3 regions of the Streptomyces sp. S186 genome follow, and region 3 is predicted to be linked to each of the others. Evidence: riboswitches for the same ligand, from Rfam matches in the RefSeq annotation. Region 3 holds a riboswitch; each other region holds the start of a gene.
The links. A riboswitch is a leader RNA that binds a small molecule or an ion and turns the genes downstream of it on or off. The one in region 3 is predicted to bind cobalamin.

Region 1 (3,265 bases), 2.0 Mb from region 3:
GAGCGGCGGGTGTCGGCCTCCGTGACGGCGGCGGCCCGGGCCCGGACGGCAGGGTCGTGGGTGATCGGCGAGGCCGTACGGGAGGCCAGATCGGCCCGGTTGGCGGCCAGCTCGGCGGCGATCGTGTCGGTGCCCCGGGCGAGGCCCCTGGCGAGGGTGACGGCCTCCGCGGTCTTCTGCTGTGCGAAGGCCAGCCAGCGCAGGATCTGCGGCTCGATGTCCCGCTCGGCCGCCGCGTCCAGCGGCACATGGAGCAGCGAGCAGGAGGCCGACACATCGACCCGGTCGGCCAGCCCGAGCAGGGTGCCCAGCGTGGACAGCGACTTCTCCAGGTCGTTGACCCAGATGTTGCGGCCGTTGACCACCCCCGCGACCAGGCGCTTGCCCGGCAGTCCGCCGACGGCGGCGAGGTCGTCCAGGTTGGCGGCGGCGGCCTCGGTGAAGTCCAGCGCGAGCCCGTCCACGGGTGCCTTGGCCAGCACCGGCAGGGCCGCGCCGAGCCGGTCGAAGTACGAGGCGACCAGCAGCTTCGGGCGGTTGGTGAGGGCACCGAGGTCGCGGTAGGCGCGCTCGGCGGCGTTCAGTTCGGCGGGCGTGCGGTCCTGGACGAGCGCCGGCTCGTCGAGCTGCACCCACTCGGCGCCGGCCGCCCGCAGATCGGCGAGGACCTCGGCGTACACCGGCAGCAGCCGGTCCAGCAGGGTCAGCGGGTCGAAGTCCGCGGGCACGCCCGGCGCGGGCTTGGCGAGCAGGAGGTAGGTGACCGGGCCGACGAGCACGGGCCGAGCGGTGAGGCCGAGCGCGAGCGCCTCGGCCAGCTCCGCGACCTGCTTGGTCGAGTCGGCCGTGAACACGGTGTCCGGGCCCAGTTCCGGCACCAGGTAGTGGTAGTTCGTGTCGAACCACTTGGTCATCTCCAGCGGCGCCACGTCCTGCGTGCCGCGCGCCATGGCGAAGTAGCCGTCCAGGGCGTCGGTCGCCACGGCGGCGCGGTGCCGCGCGGGGATCGCCCCCACCATGACGGTGGTGTCGAGGACGTGGTCGTAGTACGAGAAGTCACCGGTCGGCACCTCGTGGATGCCGGCCTCGGCGAGCTGCCGCCAGTGGGTGCGGCGCAGTTCGGCGGCCGCGGCGCGGAGGGCGTCCGCGGTGACGCGGCCCTTCCAGTAGCCCTCGACGGCCTTCTTGAGTTCCCGGCGGCGGCCCTGGCGGGGGTAGCCGTACACGGTGGCCCGTGCTGCCGCGACTGCGGACTTGGTGGTCACGGAGATCTCCTTCGCGAGATGAATCCCTGAGATCCCGGGGACCGGACGAGAGCGCGAAGGGCGACGAACCGGGCGGTGTGAGCGTGCACGGCGAGGCACGACCGTCCGCCTGGTATGAACGCCGACCCGCCCTCGAGGTCACCGGGATGTCCGCGCACGAGTCGTTCGCACACGGGCAGATGGCAGGTCTTCGGACTCGCGGGCACGTCCTCACCTACCAGGACACCTACTGGCCGTCGCTTCCCGGACCCGTACCTCGGGTCCAGTGCGTATGACGGCGGTCGTTCCCACTCACCGCTGCGGGGCAGTCCCGGATTCCCACCGGGTTCCCTCTTACGACGCTCCCGCCTGGCTTGACGGGGCGAACCAGCTGCACCGGCCAGCTTAGAGGGTGCGGGGGCCCGATGGGGCGTCGAGTCCACGATCCGGAAGGACCCGGCAGCCTCCGGCGGAAATTCGGGTGCCCGGGGCACCGCACTGTGATGGGGTCGATGCCATGCGCTCCCGCCCGCCTTCCCTCAGCGACGACGTCATCGCAGCCACGGTCGCCGGACACTGGCTGTCCGAGAACGCGCGGATCACCGAGGCCGGCTATCTCCCCTGGGGATTCGGCGCCCATCACTGGCGGATCTCCGGCGGCGGCACGACGCTGTTCGTCACCCTGGACCAGTTGGCGCCCCGGCACACCGCGGCCTCGCTGGAAGCGGCCTATGCGGGGGCCGCCGCGCTGGCCGCCGGCGGACTGGCTGCGGTGTGCGCACCGCTGCCGCACCGATCCGGCCGGTTCACCGTCGCCGTCGCGGGCGGCGCCCTGAGCGTGACGCCGTGGCTGGACGGGCACCCGCCGACCGAAGCGGAGGCCCGCGAGCCCGCCCACCTCGGCCAAGTCACCGACGCCCTGGCCGCGTTGCACGGCACCGAGCCGCCGAAGGGCCTGCCTGTCTGGGCCCCGCAGGTCGGCCCTGCGTTCGCCGACGAGGTGCGGGCCCGCACCGCCCGGCCATGGATGACCGGCCCGCTCGGCGAGGAGGCACGGCACGCGCTTGCCGAGCGCGTCGACGCCATCCGGCACTGGACGGCGCGCTATCACCTGCTGGCCGAGAGCGCGCTCGCCCACCGCGACCATTGGGTGCCGACCCACGGCGAGCCGCACTACGCCAACCAACTCGTCGGCCCCTGCGGGCTGCGGCTGGTCGACTGGGAATCGCTGGCCATCGCCCCGCGCGAGCGGGACTACGGCGATCTCCTCGCCGCCGGCGCCGAGGTGCCGCACGATCCGGCGCTGCTGGAGCTGTTCGCCCTCGACTGGCGGCTGTCCGAGATCGCCGCGTACACCCACTGGTTCGCCGGGCCCCACGTCGGCAACGACGACGACCACACGGCGCTGGAGGGATTGCGGGAGGAGCTGTCCGTCCCCGACTGAGGGTCCGTCCCCGACTGAGCCGGATCAGGGCGGCCGGCGGATGCCTGGCCCGTGCGGCTCAGCCCGCCGCCGGCAGATGGACCTCGAAGCGGCACCCGCCAGGCACGTTGCGCACCGCCGCGCGGCCCTGGTGAGCCTCGACGATGCCACGGACGATGGCCAGGCCCAGGCCCGCGCCGGCGGGCGGGGTCCGGGCGTCGGTGCCGCGCCAGCCGGTGTCGAAGACCCGGGGCAGGTCCTCCGCGGGGATCCCGCCGCAGCCGTCGGTGACGGACAGCACCACACCGGCGTCCCGCCGACGGGCGGAGACCGCGACGGTGCCGTCGGCAGGGGTCCGGCGGATGGCGTTGACCAGCAGATTGGCCAGCACCCGGGACATCTCGCGGCCGTCGACCTCGACCGGCACCCGTTCGACGCCGTCCCCGACGAGCCGTACGCCGTGTTCCCTGGCCAGCGCGTCGGCGCCGGCGATCGCGTCGCCCACGAGGTCGTAGACCGACATACGGGTCGGGGACAGGCACAGGACCCCGGCCTGGATGCGGGAGAGTTCGAACAGGTCGCCGACCATGGTGCCCAT
Region 2 (3,265 bases), 580 kb from region 3:
ACCCGCCGCTGTGGGTGATCGCCTCCGCCGGCCTGGCCATCGCGCTCGGCACGTACCTCGGCGGCTGGCGGATCATCCGCACGATGGGCAAGGGCATCACCGACATCCGGCCGCCGCAGGGCTTCGCCGCCCAGACGGGCGCGGCGGCCACCATCCTGGCCTCCTCCCACCTCGGTTTCGCGCTCTCCACCACCCAGGTCTGCTCGGGCGCCGTGATGGGCTCCGGGCTGGGCCGCAAGGGCGGCGTGGTGCGCTGGTCCACGGCCGGGCGGATGGTCGCGGCCTGGGGGCTGACGCTGCCGGCCGCCGGCCTGGTCTCCGCGGGGGCCGCGTTCCTCGCCGACCAGGGCACCTGGGGCGTGGCGGCGGTCGCCGTCCTGGCGCTGGCGATCTGCGGCGGCATCTGGGCGGCCTCCCGGCGCAAGCCGGTGGACCACACCAACGTCAACGAGGGTCCGGCGGCGGAGCCGGCCGGTGTCGTCACCACGGCGCTGCAGACCGTCTCCCCTCCCCCGGCGGGCCCGGTCGCCCCGGCGGCCACCGTCCCCGCAGCCGCCGGGTCGGACGGCGCGCCCGCTCCCGCCCGGCCCGTGTCCGCCACCTCCTGACGTCGACCACTCGTTCCAAGGCCCCCAAGAAGCCCAAGGACCCTAAGGACTAGCAATGCACATCGACTGGGCAGCTCTCGGCCAGGTCTTCGGCGTCAGCCTCGCGGTGACGGTCGGGATCGTGGGCCTGTTCACCGTCGGGATCGTGGGGACCTCCCGCAAGCCGGCCGCGGACGGCGACGGGGCGGCCACCACGGCACCGGCCGCCGGGGCGCGCGCCGGGGCACTGGCGGCCTTCGCGCTGTGCGCGGCGGCGGTGGCGTACGGGATCTATCTGATCGTCGCCGCCTGAGAACGGCGCCGGCGGATCTCCGGCCGTGGACGGGGCGTCAGGTGGACGCGGCAGCAGCCGCGGCCGCCGGGCGCCCCGTCCGTGTGTGTCCGGCTGGGGTGGTGCGCCGGCGGTCGCCCTGTGGTCTTGGCCACAGGTCCGGCGGCGGGGCTGCACCGCAGGTCAAGGGCGAGTTGACGGGCCTTCGCGGGCCGTGGTGGACTGCCCGGGCCAATCGGCGACAGCAGAGGAAGTCCGGTGCGAATCCGGCGCGGTCCCGCCACTGTCACCGGGGAGCGCTCCTCCAACGAGGGCCACGGTCCGTAGGACGTAGACGGGCGGGAAGGCCGGGGGCGGCGCCGATCCGGGAGCCAGGAGACTCTGGTCGCCGTCGCGTCGAGCCAGGGCGAGGACCCTGAGTGAGGACATACCGCCATGCCCGGCTGCCCGTCGAGAACCCCACTGCCCGCTGCCGCAGGGCCCGTTCACGGACGTCCGGCGGCCTGATCCGGTGCGCGGCGAACACGCGGGATATGCGTGCGGCGCGGCCCTCGGCTTCCTCGGTGATCTGATCGCGGCGGACCCGCGGCGCGGCCATCCGGTGGCCGCGTTCGGCCGGGCCGCGGGCGCCGTCGAGCGCCAACTGTGGCGCGACCACCGGGGCTACGGGGCGGTGCACACCGTGCTGTGCGCGGGCGGCGCGGCCGCCGGCGCCGCGCTGCTGGAGCGCGCCCTGCGGCACCGTCCGGGCGCCCGCACGGCGCTGACCGCGGCGGCGGTGTGGGCCGTACTGGGCGGCACCTCGCTGGGCCGGGAGGCGCGCGCCGTGGGCTGGGCGCTGGCCGTCGGCGATCTGGACGTGGCGCGGGAGCGGCTGCCGCATCTGTGCGGGCGCGATCCGCAGGCGCTGGACGGGCCGCAGATGGCCCGCGCGGTGGTGGAGTCGGTCGCCGAGAACACCTCGGACGCGGTGGTGGGCGCCCTGGTGTGGGGCGCGCTGGGCGGGGTGCCCGGTCTGGTGGCGTTCCGCGCGGTCAACACCCTGGACGCGATGGTCGGTCACAAGTCGCCGCGCTACCGGCGGTTCGGCTGGGCGGCGGCCCGCCTCGACGACGTCGCCGGCTGGCCGGGCGCGCGGCTGACCGCGGCGCTGGCGGTGCTGGCGGGCCCGGACCGGCGCGGTGCGCTGCGGGCCTGGCGGGCGGACGGCGCGGCACACCCGAGCCCCAACGCGGGCCCGGTGGAGGCGTCGTTCGCGGGTGCGCTGGGCGTCCGGCTCGGCGGCACCCTGGCGTACGGCGGGCGGGTGGAGCACCGGCCGGTGCTCAACGGCGGGGCGCGGCCGCCCGCGGTGGCCGACGTCGAACGGGCGGTACGGCTGTCCCGGCGGGTGGGTCTGCTGGCGCTGGGCGTCACGGTCGCCGGCCGGCTGGCGGTGGGCGCGCTGCGGCGCGGGAGCGGGAAGGGGACGCGGTGAGCGGGCGGCGGAAGGCGGCCGGGTCGGCCGTGGGCGGCGGGCTGCTGGTGGCCGGGACGACGTCCGACGCGGGCAAGAGCGTGGTGACCGCCGGCATCTGCCGCTGGCTGGTCCGGCAGGGCGTCTCGGTGGCGCCCTTCAAGGCGCAGAACATGTCGCTGAACTCGTTCGTGACCCGGGAGGGCGCGGAGATCGGCCGGGCGCAGGCGATGCAGGCGGCCGCGGCGCGGATCGAGCCGACCGCCCTGATGAACCCGGTGCTGCTCAAGCCGGGCAGCGACCGCAGCAGCCAGGTGGTGCTGCTGGGGAAGCCGGTGGGCGAGCTGAGTGCGCGGGGCTACCACGCGGGCAGACAGGAGCAGTTGCTGGGCACCGTCACGGACTGCCTGGCGGAGTTGCGCCGCACCCACGACGCGGTGATCTGCGAGGGCGCCGGCAGTCCGGCCGAGATCAACCTGCGGCGCACCGACATCGTCAACATGGGCATCGCCCGCGCGGCGCGGATCCCGGTCGTGGTGGTCGGCGACATCGACCGCGGCGGGGTCTTCGCGTCGTTCTTCGGCACCACCGCGCTGCTGTCGGCGGAGGACCAGGCGCTGGTCGCCGGTTACCTCGTCAACAAGTTCCGCGGCGATGTGACGCTGCTGGAACCGGGGTTGGAGATGCTGCGCGGGCTCACCGGGCGGCGGACCTACGGCGTCCTCCCGTACGCCCACGGGCTCGGGATCGACGAAGAGGACGGGCTGCGGGTGTCGCTGCGCGGGGCCGTACGGGAATCGGTGGTGGCACCGCCCGCGGGCGAGGACATCCTGCGCGTGGCGGTCTGCGCCGTCCCGCTGATGTCCAACTTCACCGACGTGGACGCGCTGGCGGCCGAACCGGGCGTGGTGGTGCGGTTCGTGGACCGGC
Region 3 (3,265 bases):
TTGGCGGCAGGTGCCGGGTGCCAGTTGCCGGTGTTGCTGCACCTGTTGAGTGCTGGGGCGGGGCGGCCCGTCCCTTCCGTGGTGGGGCGGGCCGCAGTCCGGCGGGTGAGGGTGGTTATGGGGCGTTGGGCTCGTCGGCGTGAGGTGCTGGGGCGGTGGCCTGGGTGACTGGGGTGGCCTGGGTGGGCTTGATGGTTGCCGTGCGGGCGGTCCAGCGTTTTTCGACGCCACCGAAGCGCCAGTACGCCAGCGCCGCGGCCCACACCACGATGAACAGGCCGACGATGACGAAGCCCACGTTGTCCAGGTCGAGGGAGGAGATCCCCGAGGTCAGCGGGTCGTCGAGGCCGAGCTTGTCGTGCAGGACGGTCACCAGCTCGATGGTGCCGATGAGGAACGCGACCGCGATCGACAGGCCGGTGATGGTGAGGTTGTAGTAGACCTTGCGCACGGGGTTGGCGAACGCCCACTGGTACGCGAAGTTCATGAACGTGCCGTCGAGCGTGTCGAACAGGCTCATCCCGGCGGCGAACAGCAGCGGCAGGCACACGATCGCGTACCAGGGCAGGCCCGCCGCGGCGCCGCTGCCCGCCATCACCATCAGCGTCACCTCGGTCGCGGTGTCGAAGCCGATGCCGAAGAGGAAACCGAGCGGGAACATCTGTCCCGGGCGGCTGATGGACTTGGTGAGGCGGCCGAGAATCCGGTTCATGAAGCCCCGGGAATCCAGGTGCTGCTCCAGTTCCCGCTCGTCGTACGCGCCCGTCCGCATCGCCCGGAAGACCTTCAGGATGCCGACCAGGGCAACCAGGTTGAGGGCGGCGATGAGGTAGAGGAAGGTGCCGGAGACGGTCGTGCCGACGAGGCCGAGCGTCTGGTGCGTACGGGAGTTGTCGTTCATCAGCGCGCCGGCGAGCTGGGCGCCGCCCGCCACCAGCGCGGCCATCACGACGACCACGCTGGAGTGGCCGAGCGCGAACCAGAAGCCCACCGAGACCGGCCGTTTGCCGTCGGCCATCAGCTTGCGAGTGGTGTTGTCGATCGCCGCTATGTGGTCGGCGTCGAAGGCGTGCCGCATGCCCAGGGTGTACGCGGTGATGCCGAGCCCGGCGCCGAACACCTGGCTGCCGACGGTGTAGTGGCCCGGTACGACCAGGAGGAAGAGCACACCGAAGGCGACGATGTGCAGCGCGGCGATCACCGCCATCAGGCCGGCGGTACGGACGGTGTCGCGGCGTTGCCAGCGGAACGATCCCGGGGATCCGGGTATGCCGACAAGGGGGTCGGGGGTGTTGCGGGGGGAAGGGGAATTGTCCGGCGTGTCAGTGGACAGGGCCATGCGGCCATCACGCTCCAGCACCTCGTGGATCACTTCGTGAGATGCCGTGGCCGGTCTCCTGGCTTACGGGTACCCGCGTCCACCCCGCCTTCCCGGCCGCAGGCTGCGGTCAGTGGCGTCGTGCGCGCACGGTGCGCGCACGGTGCGCGCACGCAGAGGGGCGGAAACTCCCCGATCACAGTGGCGAGGGCCGCGCCGGCCTGGGACACGAGGTCCTGCACCGGTCTTCCCGAACACCACGGCCCGATCACTGTAGCGGGCATGACCGAGAACCGGCCATGAACGCCCCGCTCCGGGCGGCCGCCGGGGCGGGGCGGGCCGCGTTCAGAGGTCCAGGGACGACAGGAAGGCGTGCAGTTCCCGGTCGAAGAGCGGGGTGTTCTCAAGGTTGACCATGTGACCGGCGGCCGGGACGCGTATGCGGCGGGCGCCGGGGACCTGCAGTGCTATGGCGTGCGCGTTGGCCGAAATGTCGGTGGAGTCGAGGTCGCCGTCGAGGACGGCGGTCGGCACCCGTATCTCGCCCAGGCGTTCCGCGGCGCCGACCTCCAGTGGCATGCCGGCGCCCACGCCGTCGGCGTGCACCTCGACATTGGCGGACGCGGAGGCACGCATCCGCTCCCGGAAGCCGGGGTGCACGGCGGACGGCGCACGGTACGGCCCGTCCACCCACATCCGCAGGAAGTGCTCCACATAGCGCTCCGCGCCGTCCGCTTCGCCGACCGCGGCGACCTGCTCCCGGATGTGCTCCAGGATGAAGGGGTCGGTGAAGGCGCGGCCGCTGATGCCGGGCGCGGCCAGGAAGAGGGCGGACACCCGCGCCGGGTGGGCGAGCGCGGCGTCCAGTGCGACCCGGGAGCCGTGCGAGAGGCCGATGAGAACGGCCCGGGGTATGTCGAGCGCGTCCAGCAGGGCCACCAGATCGTCGTGGTTGGCCCAGTCGCCGGTCACCGTGGAGGAGAGGCCGTGCCCGCGGGAGTCGTAACGGACCACCCGCAGACCGGAGTTGACCAGCCAGGCGAACTGCTCGTCCCACATGTGCTGGTCGAGCATCCCGCCGTGCAGCAGTACCACCGCGGGCCCCGACCCGGCCGTCTCGTAGAACAGCTCGCCGTCGTCGATCGGCACGGTGCCGTTGTCGATCTCGGACCATGCCTGGAAGTCGTGGGTCATTCTGCGGGACCTTCTGTGGGCGTCGGGCGGTCGGTCGGGTGGGCGGGCGCCGCTGGCCGGTGCCCGGTTGCGGGCGGTATCACGGCCTGTGCGGCGTCCGGGGTGGTGGCGTCCCGCTTTTCGGGATTGCCGCTTTCCTCCGAGGGAACGCGCGAGCCGTCCGCCAAGTGCCGGAATTCCTCGCCGAGCCGATCCAGGACCCGCAGTGCCGCGCGGACCTCACCGGTCGACAGGTCGGCCAGCCCGCGGCGGAGTTCCGCCGCCTCGGCGTCCTGTATCCCTCGCATCACCTCCGTGCCCTCGTCGGTGAGCCGGATCAGGGACGAGCGGCGGTGAGCGGGATTGGGGGCCGTCACGACCAGGCCCAGCTCCGCCGCGTGGTTCACCCAGCGCTGCACCGGCTGGCGGTCCAGGCCCAGTGAGCGCGCCAACTGCGGGACGGTGCGCGGCCCGTGGTAGCGCAGCGCGTCGAGCAGGGCGTGCTCGCCGGCGGTCAGGCCGGTGCCTTCGAGCTCGCGCTCCACCGCGCGCACGATCGTCCGGTGCAGCGGCCACAGGCGTCGGATGACGTCGTACAGCAGTGCTTCGGTGCCCTCGTCGGCACCCCCCTCGATGACACTCATGCTGTCATGATGACATCTCCGGTGTCGATTTGGAAGAGGTGTGGAAGCACGGGCGGAAGTGCGGGCGGAAGCAAAGCGCCGCCGCACGCTGTGGAGTTGGCCGGCGTCATGTAGAGGTGGGTGGCGTCAT

Region 1: it holds a riboswitch for cobalamin, as region 3 does, so the genes downstream of both, metE (5-methyltetrahydropteroyltriglutamate--homocysteine S-methyltransferase) here and ACRAS8_RS24710 (HoxN/HupN/NixA family nickel/cobalt transporter) in region 3, are expected to answer to the same signal.
Region 2: it holds a riboswitch for cobalamin, as region 3 does, so the genes downstream of both, ACRAS8_RS27235 (cobalamin biosynthesis protein) here and ACRAS8_RS24710 (HoxN/HupN/NixA family nickel/cobalt transporter) in region 3, are expected to answer to the same signal.

The regions. Positions count from the first base shown of each region.
Region 1 covers NZ_CP193932.1:7,786,425-7,789,689, forward strand. The annotation lists gene metE (5-methyltetrahydropteroyltriglutamate--homocysteine S-methyltransferase) at 1-1,265, opposite strand, end outside; cobalamin riboswitch at 1,430-1,651, opposite strand; gene ACRAS8_RS33970 (phosphotransferase) at 1,762-2,688, shown strand; gene ACRAS8_RS33975 (sensor histidine kinase) at 2,747-3,265, opposite strand, start outside.
Region 2 covers NZ_CP193932.1:6,323,265-6,326,529, reverse strand. The annotation lists gene ACRAS8_RS27245 (inorganic phosphate transporter) at 1-608, shown strand, start outside; gene ACRAS8_RS27240 (hypothetical protein) at 664-900, shown strand; cobalamin riboswitch at 1,128-1,260, shown strand; gene ACRAS8_RS27235 (cobalamin biosynthesis protein) at 1,391-2,356, shown strand; gene ACRAS8_RS27230 (cobyric acid synthase) at 2,353-3,265, shown strand, end outside.
Region 3 covers NZ_CP193932.1:5,743,767-5,747,031, forward strand. The annotation lists gene ACRAS8_RS24710 (HoxN/HupN/NixA family nickel/cobalt transporter) at 116-1,339, opposite strand; cobalamin riboswitch at 1,371-1,595, opposite strand; gene ACRAS8_RS24715 (alpha/beta fold hydrolase) at 1,664-2,512, opposite strand; gene ACRAS8_RS24720 (MarR family winged helix-turn-helix transcriptional regulator) at 2,509-3,135, opposite strand.